One region of the Pseudoduganella sp. SL102 genome, then DNA from elsewhere that is predicted to be linked to it. Evidence: riboswitches for the same ligand, from Rfam matches in the RefSeq annotation. Region 1 holds a riboswitch; each other region holds the start of a gene.
The links. A riboswitch is a leader RNA that binds a small molecule or an ion and turns the genes downstream of it on or off. The one in region 1 is predicted to bind cobalamin.
Positions count from the first base shown of each region.

Region 1 (6,455 bases):
ACAGAATGTTACGGCAGCACGGAAAGCTGAAACGTTCGGCGCCGTTCCGGCAGCAAATCGCCGTACGAAAGCCAGGGTGTTGGTAAAATGATCTTTTGTCCGCAACAAAGGTGAAGGCCCATGAGAACCGACAGCCCGCAGACGATTTACCGCAAGGATTACACACCGCCCAGCTACCTCGTTGAAACGGTGGAACTGGGTTTCGATCTAGACCCCGCCCGCACGATCGTCGCCAACCGGATCACGCTCCGCCACAATCCCGACAGCAAGGGCCGCGATATCGTCCTGCATGGCGAGGACATCGAACTGGTGGCGCTGAGGCTGAACGGTACCGAACTGAACCCAGGCCAGTACATATTGGGGACGAACACGCTGACCATCAAGAAGGCGCCGTTGAATGTCGTGCTGGAGATCGAAACCACCTGCGCGCCGGAAAAGAACACCACGCTTTCCGGGCTGTATGTCTCGAACGGCAGCTTCTACACGCAATGCGAGGCGGAAGGTTTCCGCCGCATCACGTATTTCCCCGACCGGCCGGACGTGATGGCCGTGTTCACCGTGATGCTGCGCGCCGACAAGGAAAAGTACCCGGTACTGCTGTCGAACGGCAACCTGGTGGAAGCGGGCGACCTCGACGACGGCCGCCATTACGCCAAGTGGGAAGACCCGTTCAAGAAGCCGTCGTACCTGTTCGCCCTGGTGGCCGCGAAACTGGTCTGCCAGGAAGAAACCTTCAGGCTGGCCGATGGCCGCGATGCGCTGCTGCAGGTATGGGTCGAGGAGGGCAATCTCGACAAGACCGACTACGCCATGCAGTCGCTGAAGAATTCGATCCGCTGGGACGAAGAGCGCTGGGGCCTCGAGCTCGACCTGGACCGCTTCATGATCGTCGCCGTCGGCGATTTCAACATGGGCGCGATGGAAAACAAGGGCCTGAACATCTTCAACACCAAGTTCGTGCTGGCCAATCCGGCCACCGCCACGGACGTCGACTATGCCGGCATCGAAGCCGTGGTCGGCCATGAATACTTCCACAACTGGACCGGCAACCGGGTCACGTGCCGCGACTGGTTCCAGCTGTCGCTGAAGGAAGGCCTGACCGTGTTCCGCGACCAGGAATTCTCGGCCGACATGATCGGCACGGCCAGCGGCCGCGCCGTCACCCGCATCGACCAGGTGCGCACGCTGCGCCAGGCCCAGTACCCGGAAGACGCCGGCCCGATGGCGCACCCGGTGCGCCCGGATTCGTTCGTGGAAATTAACAATTTCTACACGGTGACCGTGTATGAAAAGGGTGCCGAAGTGGTGCGCATGTACCAGACCCTGCTGGGCCGCGAAGGCTTCCGCAAGGGCATGGACCTGTACTTCCAGCGCCATGACGAACAGGCTGTCACGTGCGACGATTTCCGCGCCGCGATGGCGTCCGCCAGCGGCCGCGACCTCACGCAGTTCGAGCGCTGGTACAGCCAGGCCGGCACGCCGGTCGTCACCGCCAGCGGCGAGTACGATGCCGCCGCGCACCGCTATGTGCTGACGCTGGCGCAACGCTGCCCGCCGACCCCCGGCCAGCCGGAAAAGCTGCCGTTCCATATTCCCGTGGCCGTCGGCCTGCTGGACGGCGGCGGCCGCGACATGCCGCTGAACCCGGACGGCGACACCACGGTGGTGCTGGAACTGACCGAGGGGAAGCAGGAATTCACCTTCGACGGCATTTCGGAAGCGCCCACGCCATCGCTGCTGCGCGATTTCTCGGCCCCCGTGATCCTCGAATACCCGTACACGGACGACGAACTGCTGCACCTGTTCCGCCATGACAGCGACCCGGTAAACCGCTGGGAAGCCGGGCAGCGCCTGGCCATGGCGCGCCTGCTCAAGCTGACCGCCGCCGTGCAGGCGGGCGAAGTGCTCGACCTGGACTACACCTTCGTGTCGGCGCAGCGCGCGCTGCTGCTCGACAGCACGCTGGAAGCGGCGTTCCGCGAGCAGGCGCTGATCCTGCCATCCGAATCCGTGATCGCGGACCAGATGGAAGTGGTCGACCCGCAGGCGATCCACCACGCCCGCCAGTTCATGCGCAGGACCATCGCCGTCATGCTGCGCAGCGAACTGTTGAACGCCATCGCGGCCAACCAGACGCCGGGCGACTACAGCCCGGACGCCGTCTCGGCCGGCAAGCGCGGCCTGAAGAACCTGTCGCTGGCCTACCTGCTGGCCGCGCCGGACGCCTTCACGCTCGACCTGGCGCGCCGCCAGTTCAACGAAGCGACCAACATGACCGACCGCGCGTCGGCGCTGACGGCGCTGATCCACAGCGGCGCGGATGTCGAAGCGCAGCTGCAGGCGTTCTACGACCAGTTCAAGGGCGAGGCGCTGGTGGTCGACAAGTGGTTCGCCATGCAGGCCAGCGCGCCGACCACCACCGTGGCGCGCGTGCGCGAGCTGATGGGACACCCGGCCTTCACGCTGCGCACGCCGAACCGCGCGCGCAGCCTGCTGTTCAGCTTTACCAACAACAACCCGTCGCAATTCCACGCGAAGGATGGCAGCGGCTATGAATTCTGGGCCGAGCACGTGGTCAAGCTCGACGCGCTGAACCCGCAGGTGGCGGCCCGCTTCGCGCGCGGCATGGACCGCTGGCGCCGCTATGCGCCCGAGCTGCAGGCGCACATGCGCCGCGCACTGGAACGGGTGGCCGGCGCGCCGAAGCTGTCGAACGACGTGATGGAAGTGGTGTCGAAGGCATTGGCCAACTAAAGAATTATCTACAAACCAAGGGAATCCATGAAACGTATCAGCCTTACCCAACACCTCGTCGAGGAACAGCGCCAGCACCACAATATCCCGGCCGAACTGCGCCTGCTGATCGAAGTGGTCTCGCGTGCCTGCAAGACCATCGCCCACTCGGTGGGCAAGGGCGCCCTCGGTGACGTGCTGGGCGCGCTCGAAAGCGAGAACGTGCAGGGCGAAGTGCAGAAAAAGCTCGACGTCATCTCGAACGAGATCCTGCTCGAAGCGAACGAGTGGGGCGGCCACCTGGCCGCGATGGCATCCGAAGAGATGGAGACCATCCACCTGATCCCGAACCGCTATCCGAAGGGCGAATACATGCTGGTGTTCGATCCGCTGGACGGCTCGTCGAACATCGACGTCAACGTGTCGATCGGCACCATCTTCTCGGTGATCAAGGCGCCGGAAGGCATGGCCACGCCGACCGAAACGGATTTCCTGCAGCCGGGCAGCAAGCAGGTCGCCGCCGGCTACGCGGTGTACGGCCCGCAGACGATGCTGGTGCTGACCACCGGGAACGGCGTGAACTGCTTCACGCTGGACCGCGAGATGGGTTCGTGGGTGCTCACGCAGCGCAACATGCAGATTCCGCCGACGACCCGGGAATTCGCCATCAACATGTCGAACCAGCGCCACTGGCAGCCGCCGGTGCAGCGCTACATTGGCGAACTGCTGGCCGGCAGCACGGGCCCGCGCGGCGCCGACTTCAACATGCGCTGGATCGCCTCGATGGTGGCCGACGTGCACCGCATCCTCAACCGCGGCGGCATCTTCATGTACCCGGCGGATGTGCGCGACCCCAGCAAGCCAGGCAAGCTGCGCCTGATGTACGAAGCCAACCCGATGGCCTTCATCGTCGAGCAGGCCGGCGGCATGGCCACCGACGGCAAGCACCGCATCCTGGACATCCAGCCGACCACGCTGCACCAGCGCGTGCCTGTGTTCCTGGGCTCGCGCGATGAAGTGGCGGTGGTCACCGGCTATCACCACGAAGGTACGGCGTAATCTTTCGGCACAAGAATTTCGAAAAGAGACCCTAGTCAACTGTAAAAACCGTTGCTATAATGTGGCCTCTTTCGCAGCGCTTCATGTGCAGCGGAAGACAGGTTAAACAAGTAGTACAGCATCTAGTACAGATTTCTACAGGTTTAGCCGCTGTAGCTCAGTCGGTAGAGCAGCGCATTCGTAATGCGAAGGTCACCAGTTCGATTCCGGTCAGCGGCACCAAGATTGGCAGTAAAACAAAGGGTTGCACGATTTTTCGTGCAGCCCTTTTGTTTTTTCGACGGCTCATGATCAAGTACCGCCATGTAACCCGGCATGACCCATGCTGCCTGTTTCCCGGCTCGAATCATCGCTTGTCCTGGCTTGCTCCGCGTCGGTCCAGGTAGTGCCATCGTCGACTGCGACGTCGAATCCATCTTCATTTGGCGCATGGCGGGTCGACCCGTGGCCAGGCAGGCACTGGCCTGCTCGACGCCGCAGCCCGGCGCTGTTCATGATCTCCGCAAGGCGCGATTCAATCGCAGCAGCTGACGCACCATGTGCGGCAACCCGCATTCCGCTCCCTCCGCCCAATGGTGCCGAGGCATCAAGGATCAATTTCACATCCAAGGGACAGCTCTTACTGCGCAGTGCGTGTCCGTACCTGGCAATGACAGGCGCCCGGGCTTGGCTGTAGAATCCTGCGCTTGTGTGAACGGTGTCCTGCCATCGACCGATGGCAGGGTTAAACGGGAAGCCGGTGACGCGCGGATATCCATCCCCGCCACTCCGGCGCAGCCCCCGCTGCTGTAAGCCTGACGAACCGGTTCAACGCCACTGCATCTGGTCACGCCAGCGCGGGAAGGCAGGAACCGGGAAGGATGAGGGCGAGCCAGAAGACCGGCCGGTCACGATGCATGTGCAAAACCCGGGGAGTGGTTTTGCCTGTTGGCGGTTCGTTTGTTTTCCAGTCTGGCGGTAACGACGCGTGACGTTGCGTGCTTCGTGCGTTCGCGCGCTTGGCCAGAAACGTGCCGTGATTGCTTCGCGTCGCCGGGCATGGCCTTTTTGTATTGCTTGAATATTAATTTTGCCGCGATCCGTCCCCATGAAAATCCCTCCGATGAACACCCGGCTCCTGCCCGTCGTGCTTGCCGTCCTGTCGTTTTCCGCCCATGCGGACGATCCACCCTTCCAGCGCGTGCTGGTCGATGGTTCGCGCATCAGCCAGCTCGGCGAAGCCGATTCCGCTGCCGCGGGCACGGTGACGCAGAGCCAGTTGCAGGCCCGCACCACCTACCGGCCCGGCGAACTGCTGGAAGCCACGCCGGGGCTGGTGGTAAGCCAGCACAGCGGGGAGGGCAAGGCCAACCAGTTCTACCTGCGTGGCTTCAACCTCGATCACGGCACCGACCTGCGCACGACTGTCGACGGCATGCCCGTCAACCAGCGCAGCCATGCCCACGGGCAGGGCTGGACGGACCTGAACTTCGTGATCCCGGAACTGGCCGGGCGGCTCGACTTCAAGAAAGGCCCGTATTCGGCCACATCGGGCGATTTCTCTTCCGCTGGCGCCACCGAACTCACCTACGTGAATCGGCTCACGTCCGGCATTGCCAATTTCACCGCTGGCCAGAACGGCTATGGCCGCGCGATGATCGCCGGTTCGCCTGAAGTCGGCAATGGCAACCTGCTGTACGGACTGGAGACGATGCACAACGATGGCCCCTTCACGCGCGGCGACGACTATCGCAAGGTGAACGGGGTGCTGCGCTACAGCGAAGGCTTCGAGAACAATGGCTACTCGGTTACCGCAATGGCGTACCGCGCCAAGTGGAACGCCACCGACCAGATCCCGCAGCGCGCCGTCGACAGCGGTACGCTGGGCCGCTTCGATGCGATCGACCCTGCCGATGGCGGCAGCGCGCACCGCTACAGCCTGTCCGGCAAATGGCAGCGCAGCGACGATGACACCAGCGCCAGGATATCCGCATATGTGATCGCGAACCGCCTGGAACTGTTTTCGAATTTCACCTACTTCCTGGACGATCCAGTCAATGGCGACCAGTTCGCGCAGCCGGACCGGCGCGTGACGTCCGGCTTCGACGCCAGCTATTCCTGGCATCACCATCGGGGCGGCATGACGTCGACCACCACGGTCGGTCTCACCGCGCAGAACGACAACATCCACAACGGCCTGTACCACACGAAGGCACGCCAGGTGATCGGCACCACGCGTGAAGACCATATCGTCGAGACCAGCGGGGCGCTGTACGTGGAAAACCAGACCCGGTGGAATCCCGCGTTCCGCACGGTAGCGGGACTGCGGGCGGACCGTTATCGATTCGACGTCCACGGCGACAATGCGGCCAATGCCGGCACCGCCAACGACAATATCCTGTCGCCGAGTGCCGGCTTGATCTTCGGACCATGGGCGCGGACCGAGTTCTATGTCAATGCCGGCACTGGCTTCCACAGCAACGACGCGCGCGGCACCGTGATCGCGGTCGATCCGAAGACGGGCGAGCAGGCCGATCGCGTCACGCCGCTGGCCCGCACGCGGGGCCTGGACCTGGGCGTGCGTACCGAATGGGTGCAGGGCCTGCAATCGTCGCTGTCGCTGTACCGCCTCGACATGGATTCCGAACTGCTGTTCGTGGGCGACGCCGGCACGACCGAGGCGG
Region 1 covers NZ_CP115554.1:6,562,922-6,569,376, reverse strand. Annotated here, with positions in the region: gene pepN (aminopeptidase N) at 121-2,754, shown strand; gene OU994_RS27770 (class 1 fructose-bisphosphatase) at 2,782-3,792, shown strand; tRNA gene OU994_RS27765 (tRNA-Thr) at 3,939-4,014, shown strand; cobalamin riboswitch at 4,471-4,695, shown strand; gene OU994_RS27760 (TonB-dependent receptor) at 4,895-6,455, shown strand, end outside.

Region 2 (6,455 bases), 2.2 Mb from region 1:
CCACGGTCTTGCCGGCCAGCGTGGCCGGTACCGGCGCCTCGGGCGCGGGTGCGTCGAAGTGCACGGGAGGCAGTGCGTTCCATGCGGCCTCGTCGAACACCAGCTGGTCGGCCAGTTCGTCGAGGATCGCGTCCACTTCATCCACTTCGTCCGGCAGCACCAGGCCCAGGTGCCGCTCCGGCAGCGAGCGGCCCTGCTTGGGCAGGGTGGCGAACAGCGGAATGTCGCGCAGGGAGGTTTTTACCATCGCGGCGTGGCCCGCGCTGCCGACGCGGTTGGCGATCACGCCGGCCATCGCCACCGGCCCGTAGTCGCGCAAGCCGTGCACCAGCGCACCGGCCGTTTGCGCCATCGCGCCCGCATCGATCACGGCCAGCACGGGCACGCCGAACTCGCGCGCCAGGTCGGCCGCCGACGGCGTGCCGTCATACAGGCCCATTACGCCTTCGATCAGGATATCGTCCACTTCCGTTGCCGCCTGCGCCAGCAGCCGATGGCAGCGTTCACGGCCGACCATCCACAGGTCCAGCGATTCGACCGGCCCGCCGCTGGCGCGGCCCAGCACCATCGGGTCGATGAAATCCGGGCCGCACTTGAAGACGCGCACGCGGCTGCCGGCCCGCACCAGCTTGCGGGCCAGTGCCGCGGTCACCGTCGTCTTGCCCTGGCCGGATGCCACGGCGGCGATCAGTACCGCGCGGGCGCCCATCACCACTCCGTTCCGGCCTGGGCCGCGATGCCGGCCTTGAACGCGTGCTTGACCACGTTCATTTCCGTGACGGTGTCGGCGATCTCGATCAGCTCGGGCGGCGCGCCGCGGCCGGTGATGACCACGTGCTGCATCGACGGGCGCTCCAGCAGGTCGGCGATCACGTTTTCCACATCCAGGTAGCGGTACTTCAGCGCGATGTTCAATTCGTCGAGCACCACCATGCCGATCGCGGGATCGGCGAGGAAGCGCTTCGCCTGTTCCCACGCCTCGGCGGCCTTGGCGATGTCGCGTTCGCGGTTCTGGGTTTCCCACGTATAGCCTTCGCCCATCGCATGGAAGCTCACTTCCTCGGGGAAGCGGCGCAGGAACTGTTCTTCGCCCGTGGCCATCGCGCCCTTGATGAATTGCACGATGCCCACCTTCATGCCGTGGCCGAGCGCGCGGATGGCCATGCCGAAGCCGCTCGAACTCTTGCCCTTGCCATTGCCGGTATTGACGATGATGATGCCGATCTGCTTGTCGGCGGCGGCGATCTTCGCATCGATGATCGCTTTCTTGCGTTCCATCCGCGCGCGGTGACGCTCGTTCAATGCCGCGGTATCGTCGGGAGTGGTCATGCGGTAGCCTCTCTGGGAATGAAGATCGTGCGGGCGCCGTGGCGCACCGTCTCGATCGGATGGTGCAGGTAGTCGGAAAGGATGTCGGCCTGCATCACGTCGCCGCGCGGGCCGGCCAGCCAGCGGCCGTCGCCCATCAGCAGGAGCGCATGCGTCGAGATGCCGTATGCCAGGTTCAGGTCGTGGCCGATCATCACGATGGTCTTGCCCTGTTCGCGGCACAGTTTCGCCAGAAGGCCCATCACGCTGACCTGGTGCGCCAGGTCGAGCGCGTTGGCAGGCTCGTCGAGCAGCAGCAGCGGGGTATCCTGGGCCAGCAGCGCGGCGATCGCCACGCGCTGGCGCTCGCCGCCGGAGAGCGTGCGCACGTCGCGCGAAGCGAGGTCCGCCACTTCCATCGCGGCCAGCATGCGCAGGGCGATCGCGTGGTCGTCGCTGTCCTCCCAATACCGCTTGCCGTGATAAGGGTGGCGGGCCGACAGCACCGTTTCCAGCACGGAGTAGGCAAAGGCGTCGCTGCGCGACTGGGCCAGGAAGGCACGCTCGCGCGCCAGCGCTTCCAGCGGCCAGTCGCCGAGCGCGCGGCCGTGCAGCAGCACGCGGCCGCCATCCGGCTCGCGCAGCCCGGCCAGTGTGCGCAACAGCGTGCTCTTGCCGGCGCCATTGCGGCCGATCACGCTCCAGCATTCGCCGGCCCCGACATGCAAATCCAGTTTGTCGGCCAGCAGGCGGGCGCCGATCGCCAGGCGCAGATCCTCGGTGGAGATCATGGTTGCGGCGGCGTTCGTCATTTGCGCAACCGGTGCAGTTGATACAGGAACACGGGCGTGCCGATCAGCGCGGTCACCACGCCCACCGGCAACTGCTGCGGCGCGATCACGGTGCGCGCCAGCGTATCGGCCAGCACCAGGTAGGCGCCGCCGGCCAGCGTGGCGGCCGGGATCAGCACGCGGTGGTCCGGCCCGAAGGCGAAGCGGCAGGCGTGAGGCACGATCAGACCCACGAAACCGATGCTGCCGGCGGTGGTGACCGCGCTGGCCGTCAGCAGTCCGGAACAGAAGAACAGGCCCTTGCGCAGCGGGCCGACGCGGATGCCGAGCGTGCTGGCCGCTTCGGCATGCAGGGCCAATACATTCATCGAGCGGGCGGTACGCAGCGCGAAGGCCAGGCCGGCGACCAGCACGAGCCACGGCAGCCAGCGCACCGGCGCGCCGGACAGGTCGCCGATCATCCAGAACACCATGCTGCGCAGCCGGCTGTCGGGGGCGATCGACAGCATCAGCATGATCAGCGCCGCGCAGCCGGCCGAGAGGATCGTGCCGGTCAACAGCAGCAGGGCGGTACCGCCCTCGGCGGCGCTGCCGCCGCGCATGTCGCGCCGCGCCAGCAGGTACAGCAGCATGGAGATGGCTACCGCGCCGATGAAGGCGGCCGCATCGACCATCCATGCGGCGCACATCAGCATCAGCGCCAGCAGGGCGCCGACCGCGGAGCCGGCCGAGATGCCCAGCACGTAGGGGTCGGCAAGGGGATTGCGCAGCAGGGTCTGCATCATGACCCCGGCCAGGGCCAGCGTGGCGCCGGTAACGAAGGCGGTCAGTGCGCGGCTGGCGCGCAGGTCGAGCAGGGTGGCGGCCAGCGTATCGGCGCGGCCGTGAATGAGTTCTTGCAGCGCGCCGGGCAGGTCGGCGAGCGGGATGGCGACGGAGCCCGTGACGCCCGCGAACAGCAGGCTGGCGATCGACGCCAGCAGCAATCCGGCGGTGACGATGCCGGTGCGGTAACGCAGGTGGGCGGAGAGTGGATGCATGTTCTGCCTGGAGAAAAGCGCCGGGCGCATTGGCGCGCCCGGCAGCTTAGCATTACTGGGACTTTACTACTCGGGCTTCACTACCCGGGCTTCGATTACTTGAAGCCGTAGCGGAGGGCTGCGAACACGTTCGAGCCGCCGGTCTGGTAGTAGCGGGCCAGCTCGTACTTCCTGTCGCCCACGTTGTTCCAGCGGACCAGCGCCGACCAGTCCTGGTTGAAGCGGTACGTGGCGTACAGGTTCACCACGCCGTAGCCGGGCAGGCGGTTGCGGTTGACCGCGTCGTCGAAACGGTCCGACGACGCTTGCAGTTCCACGCCGCCGCGCACGGCGCCCATGTCGTACTCGGCCACGAAGCTGGCGTGGCGCTTGGCACGGCGCTGCAGGCGCTTGCCGGTGGTTTCGTCCTGCGGATCCTGGATATCGGCATTGGCGACCAGCAGCAGCTTGCCCATCTGGCGCTCGGCCGACAGCGACAGGCCTTCCAGCAGCGCCTTGTTGATGTTGTAGGCGCAGCCGTACTGGTAGCCGGGATACGGGCACGGCGAAGTGTTCAGCAGCAGGTTGTCCAGCTTGTTGCGGTAGTACACCGCGGCCAGTTTCTGGGTGCCGTCGTCGTAGCGCAGGCCCGCTTCCGTATTGCGGCCTTCCTCGGGGCGATTTTCCTTGTTGCCATAGCCCGGGTAATACAGCTCGTTATAGGACGGAGCACGGAAGCTGGTGGCGAAGCTGGCCTCGGCGCGCAGGGCGCTGGTGATGCGGTAGCCGTAGCCGACCGAGCCGGTGGTCTTCGAACCGTATTCCGAGTTGTCGTCGTGGCGCACGCCCACGCTGGCCAGGTGCGCACCGCGCTTCAGGCTGTAGTTGGCCGCGAACGCATTGTTGTGGCGCGTGCGGTTCAGCGCCGCGGTGGAACCGTCGACTTCTTCCTTGCGGTGTTCATACAGCACCTGCAGGTTGTCGCTGCCGATGCGGAAATCGTTCTGGAAGGTGAAGGTGCTGGTCGTGGTATCGATCTGGCTGGAACCGAACGGGCCGACGTCGTAGAACGAGCCGGACTTGTCGCGCGATTGCGAAGCCTGCACCAGCATGGTCCAGAAGGGCAGGAACTGGTTGCGCGAGTAGACCCCCACGTTGCTGACCGTTTGCGTGCTGTAGGCATCGAAGGTGGCGCTGTCGTAGTCGGACTCGGTATCGGTATACAGGAACATCGCGCCCAGCTCATGGCCGGGCGCCAGCTTGTAGGCCACCTGGCCGGCCGCGCCCTTGCGATCGTAGCCGTCGTCGTCCGGGTCGAAGTTGGCGCTGGGCCGGCGCGTGGCCGAGAAGCCGTCGGACCGTTCCTTCGAGACGGAGAACGCGTAGCTCAGCTGGTCCGTGCCGCCGGAAATGGCCGCATCGGCCGCGAAGGTCCTGTCGCTGCCGCCACCGACCGACGCCGAGATCGCCGGAGCGCCTTCGCCTTTTTTCGTGAACAGCTGGATCACGCCGCCGATGGCGTCGGCTCCGTACAGCGTGGACAGCGGGCCGTAGACGATCTCGATGCGCTCGATGGCCGACAGGGGAATGCCGTTCCAGCTGGCCGAGCCGGTCGATGCCGAAGCGATGCGGATGCCGTCTACCAGCACCACGCTCTGGTTGCCGTTGGCACCGCGGATGAACACGTTCGACGCCGCGCCGGGGCCGCCGTTACGGGTGACTTCGATGCCGCGCTGGCGCTGCAGCAGTTCGGTAATGGAGCCGGCCCCGGAGTTGGCGATCTGTTCGGCATTGATCGTGACGGTGTCGCTGATTACTTCGCTGGCCAGTTGCGGCGTGCGGGTGGCGGTGACGATGATGGAATCGATGGCAGTGGCCTGGGCGTGTACGGCCGGCGCGGCAATGGCGAGCGCCAGCGACGCGAGCGCCGCCTGGGATGCAACAGGAGAGGTCATGGCAAATCTTTGTAAAGTGGAGCAACCGGCCAACGTCCCCGCAGGCCGGATTGAACAGAGCCGCTCCGCAACGGGGCGGCTCCACCTGGTTTGGCCGGTATCCGGGCTGGCAGGCATCACGGTCCGGCCTTCCCATGCAATTGCACAGTGGCTGTCGCGGACCGCTGCCGCGCTGCGATTGCTCGCGCGCGGCAGCCTGCTTACCGTTGCGGGGGCAGCATACGTTGGCCGATCAGGAGACCTGGCTGCGTATTTCCCGTTTAACTGCGCTCGAGGACTCGAGCGCGGGCACCAAAACCGCGCAATTATAAGGTATGGAGCAAATATCAAGCACGTACGAAGTATGTACAAAGCACGTACCAGGCACGTACCAGGCACGTACCAGGCAGGGATCGAGCGCTTGCAGGCATCACGAAAACACCAGCCGGACAACTTCGCCGTAGCCGATGCGGTGCGGCCGGGACGCCGCGGCAAGCGCCGCCTGCTCCAGCGGCGCGCCATCGGCCAGCGTGGCGGCCAGGCGCATGGTGCCGGCATGGCAGACCACGATGGCGCGCGCGCTGCCATGCCGGCGGATCCTGGCCAGTGCGGCGGCCACGCGGCGCGCCACGTCGAGCACGGATTCGCCGCCGCCGGGGCGGTCATGCAGCAGGTCGGCCGCCCAGGCATCGACCTGCGCGCGGGGGATATCGTTCCAGTTGCGGCCTTCCCAGTCGCCAAAATCCATTTCAGCCAGGTCGGCGTCGTACAGCACGGCGGGCGACAGCAGGCTGGCGAGGGCGGCGCAACGGCGCAGCGGGCTGGAAAACACCGGGGCGTCTCCCGGCAGCCCCAGGTCGCGCAGCGCCGCATGCACGCGCGCCAGCTCATCGGGATCCACCGGCAGGTCGCTGCGGCCATAGCAGATGCCTTCGGCCGCGGCCGGACGAGGGTGGCGCACGAGAGTTAATTTCATCTGCGTGAGTTCCATTTGTGTCAGCCCCACCGCGCCAGCACGCACACATAGAAGGCGATTTCCGCCAGCTGCTGGACGGCCCCCAGGCCATCGCCGGTGTAGCCGCCGAGGCGTTGCCGCAGCTTGCGGGCGAACCACAGCGTGACGAGCACCATCGCGCCGGTGCCGATGGCGATGGCGCGCCAGTCCAGCCAGCCCAGCGCCGTTGCCGCCAGCACGGCGGGAACGCAGCAGGCGGCGGCGATGGCGAATTCGGGGCCCGTCATCTGCTGGGCCATCGGCTTGGCCTTGCCTTCGGCACGCGCGTATGCCATGCGCCAGATCAGGCTTGCCGCCATCAGGCGGGACAGCGGATGGGCGATGCACAGGGCGGCCACCGTGGCCAGCGGGGGCAGGTGGGACAACGCGGCGCATTTCACCGCCAGCA
Region 2 covers NZ_CP115554.1:1,308,769-1,315,223, forward strand. Annotated here, with positions in the region: gene OU994_RS05525 (cobyrinate a,c-diamide synthase) at 1-709, opposite strand, end outside; gene cobO (cob(I)yrinic acid a,c-diamide adenosyltransferase) at 709-1,329, opposite strand; gene OU994_RS05535 (ABC transporter ATP-binding protein) at 1,326-2,099, opposite strand; gene OU994_RS05540 (iron ABC transporter permease) at 2,117-3,139, opposite strand; gene OU994_RS05545 (TonB-dependent receptor domain-containing protein) at 3,235-5,073, opposite strand; cobalamin riboswitch at 5,148-5,384, opposite strand; gene OU994_RS05550 (histidine phosphatase family protein) at 5,483-6,028, opposite strand; gene OU994_RS05555 (adenosylcobinamide-GDP ribazoletransferase) at 6,049-6,455, opposite strand, start outside.
Region 2: linked by a shared signal. The riboswitch ahead of OU994_RS05545 (TonB-dependent receptor domain-containing protein) and the one ahead of OU994_RS27760 (TonB-dependent receptor) in region 1 are both predicted to bind cobalamin.

Region 3 (6,455 bases), 3.7 Mb from region 1:
CGTCGTCACCAGCGCATCGCGGCGCGGCGCTCCCGGCCTGAGGCGCACGTCGGTGACGATGCCGCGCGCATTCCACACCGGTTCCGCGCCCATCATGGCCAGCGCGAACGCCACCATCACGCCTTCGTCGCGGACCGCGTCGGACGCCCACAGGATGATGCCTTCGCTGCCGGCTGTCGCGTTCTTGCCGCCCCGGACGATCGCCTTGCCGGCCAGGTCGGCACCCAGCTGGTAGCCCAGCTTCGTGGGCAGGATATCGCCATCGACCGCATGGAAATTGCGCCCCGTCGGCAGCGCCTCCGGGGAGCGCAGCGGATCGTTGCCCTTGCCCGGCTCGATGTAGCGGCCATCCAGCCCCGCCAGCAGCGCCTGCATTTCCAGGCGCGGCGACTCGACCAGGTTCGCGGCCACTTCCGCGGGGACTTCCCGCCCGTCGATGCCGCCCTTCCTCATCGACGCCAGCATCAGGTCGATCGACGCCTGCTTCCAGGGCCGGCCGAAGATGTGCAGGCCATGCGGCATGAACTTTTCCTGAAGCTTGGTGAGATAGTGGCCGATCTCGTGGGCCAGCAGGTCGTCGTCGGCCGCGTCGTAGCCGATGCCGCGCACGGCCAGCACGTCCGCCATCGACGCTTCCAGCTCCGCCTTCAGGTTCAGCGCCACCACGCGTTCGCGCATCAGGCGCGCCGCCTGCATCTTCAGCGATTCCGAGCTGGCCGCCTCGTAGCTTTCCACCACCTGGCGCAGCGCCAGCAGGTCGTCGTACAGCGGCGTGCTGGCCAGTGGCGGCGTCAGGTGGTCGACGATCACGGCCAGCCCGCGCCGCTTGGCCTGCGTGCCTTCGCCGACCCCGTCGACGATGTACGGGTAGATGCCTGGCAGGTCGCCGGCGATCAGGCTCGGGTAATCGTCGCTGGCCAGGCCGACCGCTTTCCCGGGCAGGAATTCATAGGTGGAATGGCGCCCCACGTGCACCAGGGCGTCGGCCCTGAAACGGTCGCGCACCCAGTGATAGAAGCCGAGGTACTGGTGCGGCGGCGTGATGCTGGTGTTCGCATGCAGCAGTTCCTCGTCCACTTCCCAGCCGCGCGGCGGCTGCGGGCCGATGAACACATTGCCGAACACCAGGCCCGGCACCAGCATCCGGCCCTGGTCGACCATGATCCTGCCGGGCGCGGCGCCCCACCCTTTCAGGCCCTCGATGCCATAGCCGGCGACCTTGCGGTTGAGTGCATCCAGCCCGGCGCAGCGGCGCGCCGCCCGCACGTCGAGGCAGGCGCGGTAACCCTCGCCCAGCGCTTCGAGGTCGCGCATCGCCGCCTCGCGCCGCGGGTGATCGGCGCCTTCCACGAGATGCTGCAATTCCTTGACGATCACGTCGACCTGCTTGCGGCCCAGCAGCCATTCGCCGGCCTTCTCCGCGTCCAGTACGTCCGCATGCAGGCGGCCCAGCAGGCCGCTGGTCATCTCACGCTGCACCCGCGGCGACAGGGTGGCGAACCATGCCGCATAGTCCGCCGCGCTCACGGTGTTCACCGTGCCAGCCAGCTCGCGCAGCGCGCCGCGGTCTTCCGGCAGGTTGACGCCCTGCGCCATGATCCGGTCGAGCAGCGCCTCGGGCGACGCGGGCAGCTCGCCCACCGTATAGCCGGCGTCCTTCAGCGCATGGAGCATGTCGAACAGCGAAGCCGGCACGTCCAGGTTGTCGGCGCCGATGTTCTGGCGGCCCGGCGGGTGGTTGTAGTAGATCAGCGCCACGCGCTTGTCGCGGTTCGGCTTGTCGCGCAGCGCCAGCCAGCGGTTGACGCGCGCCGCCAGCCGCGCCGCCTCGGCATCGAGCATGACCGGCGGACGGTTCTCGATGCCGGTCAGCCGGTCGCGCTGCGCCTGGCCCAGGGCGGCCACCACGATCGGCTGGCCGATGCCCTGCAATTCCGGCAGCGCCACGCGGTACTGCACCGAATCGGGCGGCAGGCCGTCCGGCGACAGGCGCCACTGCAGCGCCGTGCGGTCGGACAGCCGGATCCCCTTGAACACGGGAATATCGAGGCGCTTCAGCGCTTCGGCGACGGCTTCGCGCCCCTCGGCCGCGCCGACCACGAAATCCTGCAGCACCACCAGTGCCGCCGGCCGGGCCGGCGCAACCAGCTCGGGCAGGCGTTCCAGCGCCTCGCGCGACGCGCCGCCCCAGCGCGTGAGCACCTGCACGCACGGCTGGCCGCCGGCCTCGATGCGCGCGCACACGGCGGCCGGCACGGCCGCATCCATGTTCGACAGGTCCAGCACCACCACGGCCGGCCGTGCCGTCAAGCCCAGCTGCGCGCCATGGCCCCAGGCTGCCGCGTCGGCCAGTTCGCGCCGGCCCACGCGCACGCGCAGCGTCGGTTCCGCCTGTGCGCTGGCCAGCGGCGTGGCCGGGTGCAGCCGGTGGCCGAACAGCGCCGCGGTATTGCCGACACCGCCGGCCTGCCAAAGCCGGCGCGCGGCCAGCCAATGCGGTGCGGCAGGATGCGCCTGCGCGGCCCGCAGCGCGGCGGGCGACGGTTTTTCCGCCGACAGGTCGCGCAGCGTATCGGCAGGGAAATCGCGCAGCGCGCCATGGCCATCGCGGGTCATCAGGCTGAGGCTGGCCTCGCCGTTGAAGGCCAGCACCGCCGTGCGCGGTTTCGCATGGCGGGCCAGCGCGGTCTTCAGGCGGTGGGCCGGATCGCCGAACAGCGACACGGCCAGGATGGTATCGGCGCCGCCGACCAGCCGCGCCATGTCGCGCTCGCCCAGCGCCATCCATTGCGCCGGGGTGCGCAAGTCGATACGGTCTTGCGGATGCAGGGCCAGGTGGCGGTGCGCCGCCTCGATCGCGACGGGCGCGGCGCGCTCGGTGACGATGCCGAACAGCACGGCGGCCTGGCCGCGCGCGCAGGCCAGGATGCACAGCAGCGCGGCCAGGGCGCGCACGAGTGGGGAAATGCTCAATTGATCCGACCGGTCCGGCCGTGCCCGCGAGGGCCGGCCATGAATACGCAACAGGCCGGCCCACACCCCGGGATCCGGCACATCATTGCAAACGGCCGGTCTTCTGGCTTGCCGTCATTCTGGCCGGTGCGTGCCTTCCCGTGTCGTGTCTCGACACAGTGGCGGTGGCGCCGGTTCGTCAGGCTTACAGCAGCGGGGGCTGCGCCGGACTGGCGGAGGATGGTCATCCCGCGCGTCACCGGCTTCCCGTTTCACCCTCCGGCCGGCTGGCAGGAAGGCACCGTTTGCTCAAGCGCCGGATTCTACATGCAAGGCTGCCGCTTTGTCACATCCGCAAGCGGCCCAGCCGCCACAGGCCCGCCAGCTGCACGGCCCCCGCCAGCACGAACAGGGCAAGCAGGGCGGCCAGGCCATCCCGGCCGGGCATCCCGTCCGGCACGCGCGGCACGAACCCGGGCTGCCTGGCGAAATCGGCCGTGCCGAACGGGCGGTCGTTGAACAGGTAGGGATAGTAGAACGTGCGGATCTGCCGGTGGAACGCCGCGATCGCGTCCTGGTACGCCAGTTGCGCCGGCAGGTCCGTGCCGGCGAGCCGGTGCAGCACGGCCTGCGCGCCCACGCCCGGCAGCAGCCAGCCGAGCCGGCCCGTCCATGCCTGCCGCGCCAGCAGTCCGCCGCGATAGTCGCGCGCCGCGCCGGCCACGCTCTCGTCGCCCACCTGGTGGAAGGCGAAGTACCACTTCCAGTGGAACCTGCCCGGTACGGCGGTGTGGTCCTTCCATTCCGGATGGCTGGCAACGAACTTGCGCATGGTTTCTTCGCGCGGCAGTTCCCAGGCGCCATGCACGACCTGACGCTGGGCCAGCATCAGGTCGACGCCCTGGTGCACGGGGATCGCCCGGATCAGCGCCACGTTGGCCAGTGCCGGCAGCACCAGCGTGAGCACGGCCCAGGCTCCCATCAGCACGGTGGCGTTGGTCACGGAGCGCCAGTGCAGCGAGGCGACCAGCAGCGACAGGCCGGTCCAGAAGGCCAGGCAGGCCGCCGTCACCGCCAGCACGATGCCGGTCGCCACGATGCCGGTGCCGGACAATGCCGCGCCCACGCACGCCGGCGCGGCCAGGCAGGCGAACAGCAACGCATAGCGCAAGCCGGCGCGGCGCCGCCACAGCCGCCCCGCGTCGGGCATCGCCAGCAGGAGCCGCAGCCGGCCCGTCTGCCGCTCGCCCGACACCAGGTCGTGCAGCAGCGCGATCGCGAACAGCGGCGCCAGGTAGATCAGCACGAAGGCGAAGTCGAAGCGGCCCGGCAGCGCCACTTCCGGATTGAACGTCTCGCCTTCGTAGAGCTGGGCCTGCAATCCCAGCGCGCGGATGCGCAGGACGTACGGCGCCACGTCGCGCAGGCCCAGCGCCAGGAACGCCGCGGCCGATGGCGGATCCCATGTGTTGTAGAACGTGTAGTAGGCCGGATTGCCGGCATCCTTGCTGTCCGGGTAGCGCGCCGCCAGCGCGGCCACGTCCTGTTCATGCAGCGGCGCCAGGCGGGCGATGGTCTGCCGCTGGCGTTCGACTTCCCGCATGCCCGACCAGACAGCCAGCGCGGACAGCAGCAACAGCAGCAGCAAGGCGCAGGCGGACAGCCGCGAGCGCAGCACCAGCCGCATTTCGTGGGCAAGCCAGTTCATCGCGCGATCCTCCCCAGCCGGCCCGCCAGCACCCAGGCCAGCGTGCCCAGTGCGGCCAGCCACAGGGCCAGCACGCCGGCCGCCGGAGCCACGCGCCGCAGCGTGGTGGCCACCGGCGCCGCTTCATACTGGAATTCCGGGAACTCCCGCCAATGGTCTCGCGACACGCGGTTATCCTTGCTCCGGTCGATGTCGTCGGCATAGGCCAGCCGCTCCACCTGGATGCGGTTCAGGCCCTGGATCAGCGCGTAGCGATAGCGCTCGCCCTGCTCCAGGAACGAACGGTAGCTGGCCAGGTCGGTCCCGGCCGCCGCCATCGACAGGCGCCGCAGCGCCAGCGCCGGGCTGGCCCAGCCGAAGGCATCGATGATCTCGCCCTGCCGTTCCTGCCGGTCGAACGCGGCCGCGGCGTAGCGGTCGAACAGCTCGCTCGACTTGCGCTCCCCTTCCATGCCCACCAGGCCCTTGAAGTTGACCGGCAGGTCTTCGATGCGCGTCACGCCATATTGCTTCAGCAGCCTGTCGCGGAAGGAGGTGAATGCCGGATCGTTCGGGTTGTGCGAATCGCCCAGCGCCAGGTATTCGCGCTGCACGTGGATGGCGTCCTCGAAACGGGTCGGCAGCGCCACCGCGTGGTTGGCCATGTCGGGCACCCAGCGCGGCAGCAGGATCACGATCACGGCCCATGCCGTCAGCAGCACCAGCAGCGCATCGCGCCCGCGCGCCACGCACATCGACACCAGCACCACGCCGAGGACCCACAGCAGCAGCCAGCCGGTGTAGCCGGCGGCCAGCGCCACGGCCAGCGGCCAGGGCGCGTGGCCGTCCAGCGCGAACCAGACCAGCGCGGCCAGCGCGGGCAGCAGCACCAGCCCGGCGAATCCGCCCAGCGCCAGCAGCTTGCCCAGCACCAGTTGCCGGCTGCGCACGCCCTGCGCGAGCAGCACGCGCAAGGTGCCCGACTCGCGTTCGCGCGCCACGGCCGCATGCCCGAAGAACACCAGCAGCAGCGGCGCCAGCACCTGCAGCACGAACGCCGGCGTCAGCTGCCCGAAGCGCAGCAGCAGCGAGGTTTGCCGCACGTCGCCGAAATTGGCGCTGTTCTGCCGGTGCCCTTCGAGGAACAGCGTGTTGCCCGTGAAGCCGTCGATACCCGGATCGAACGCGGCCAGCGGATTGACGGGCCGGAACACGAAGTGCCCGTAATGCACCATGCGGTGCGGGTGCCGGTCCGGCTGGGCCTCGAATTCATCGTTGGCCTGCGCCTGGTAGCGGGCGCGCTCCGCATCGGCCGCGCGCCGGTGCTCGTGCGCGGTCAGCGCCGCCACCAGCATCAGGACCGTCAGCAGCGCGATGCCGGCCACCGCGGCCCGGTCGCGGAACAATGCGCGCCATTCCTCGCGTGCGATGCGTGCGATGACGTTCCGGGTCGCAACCGTGGCCGCGCCGGTTGCGGCGCCCAGCACGGCGCTCATGCCGCCTGGCCGCCGTAGCGGCGGTGCAGCGCGCGCACGTCGAAGCGGTCGGCACCGGCCGCGCCCACTTCTTCGAGCAGGCAGCCGGCGTCGAGGAAGCCGATGCGGTCGGCCACGTCGGCGGCGCTGAGCAGGTCGTGCGTCACCATCAGCACGGCCACGCCCTGTTCGCGCAGCACGCCCAGCAGGCGGTTGAACTCGGCCGTGGCCTGCGGGTCCAGGCCCGAGGTGGGCTCGTCCAGCAGCAGCGCCGGCACCCGCCGGGCCAGCGCCAGGGCGATCGCCACCTTCTGCCGCATGCCCTTTGAAAAGCCCGCCAC
Region 3 covers NZ_CP115554.1:2,841,045-2,847,499, reverse strand. Annotated here, with positions in the region: gene OU994_RS12150 (cobaltochelatase subunit CobN) at 1-2,973, opposite strand, end outside; cobalamin riboswitch at 3,049-3,273, opposite strand; gene OU994_RS12145 (DUF3526 domain-containing protein) at 3,299-4,660, opposite strand; gene OU994_RS12140 (DUF3526 domain-containing protein) at 4,657-6,135, opposite strand; gene OU994_RS12135 (ABC transporter ATP-binding protein) at 6,132-6,455, opposite strand, start outside.
Region 3: linked by a shared signal. The riboswitch ahead of OU994_RS12150 (cobaltochelatase subunit CobN) and the one ahead of OU994_RS27760 (TonB-dependent receptor) in region 1 are both predicted to bind cobalamin.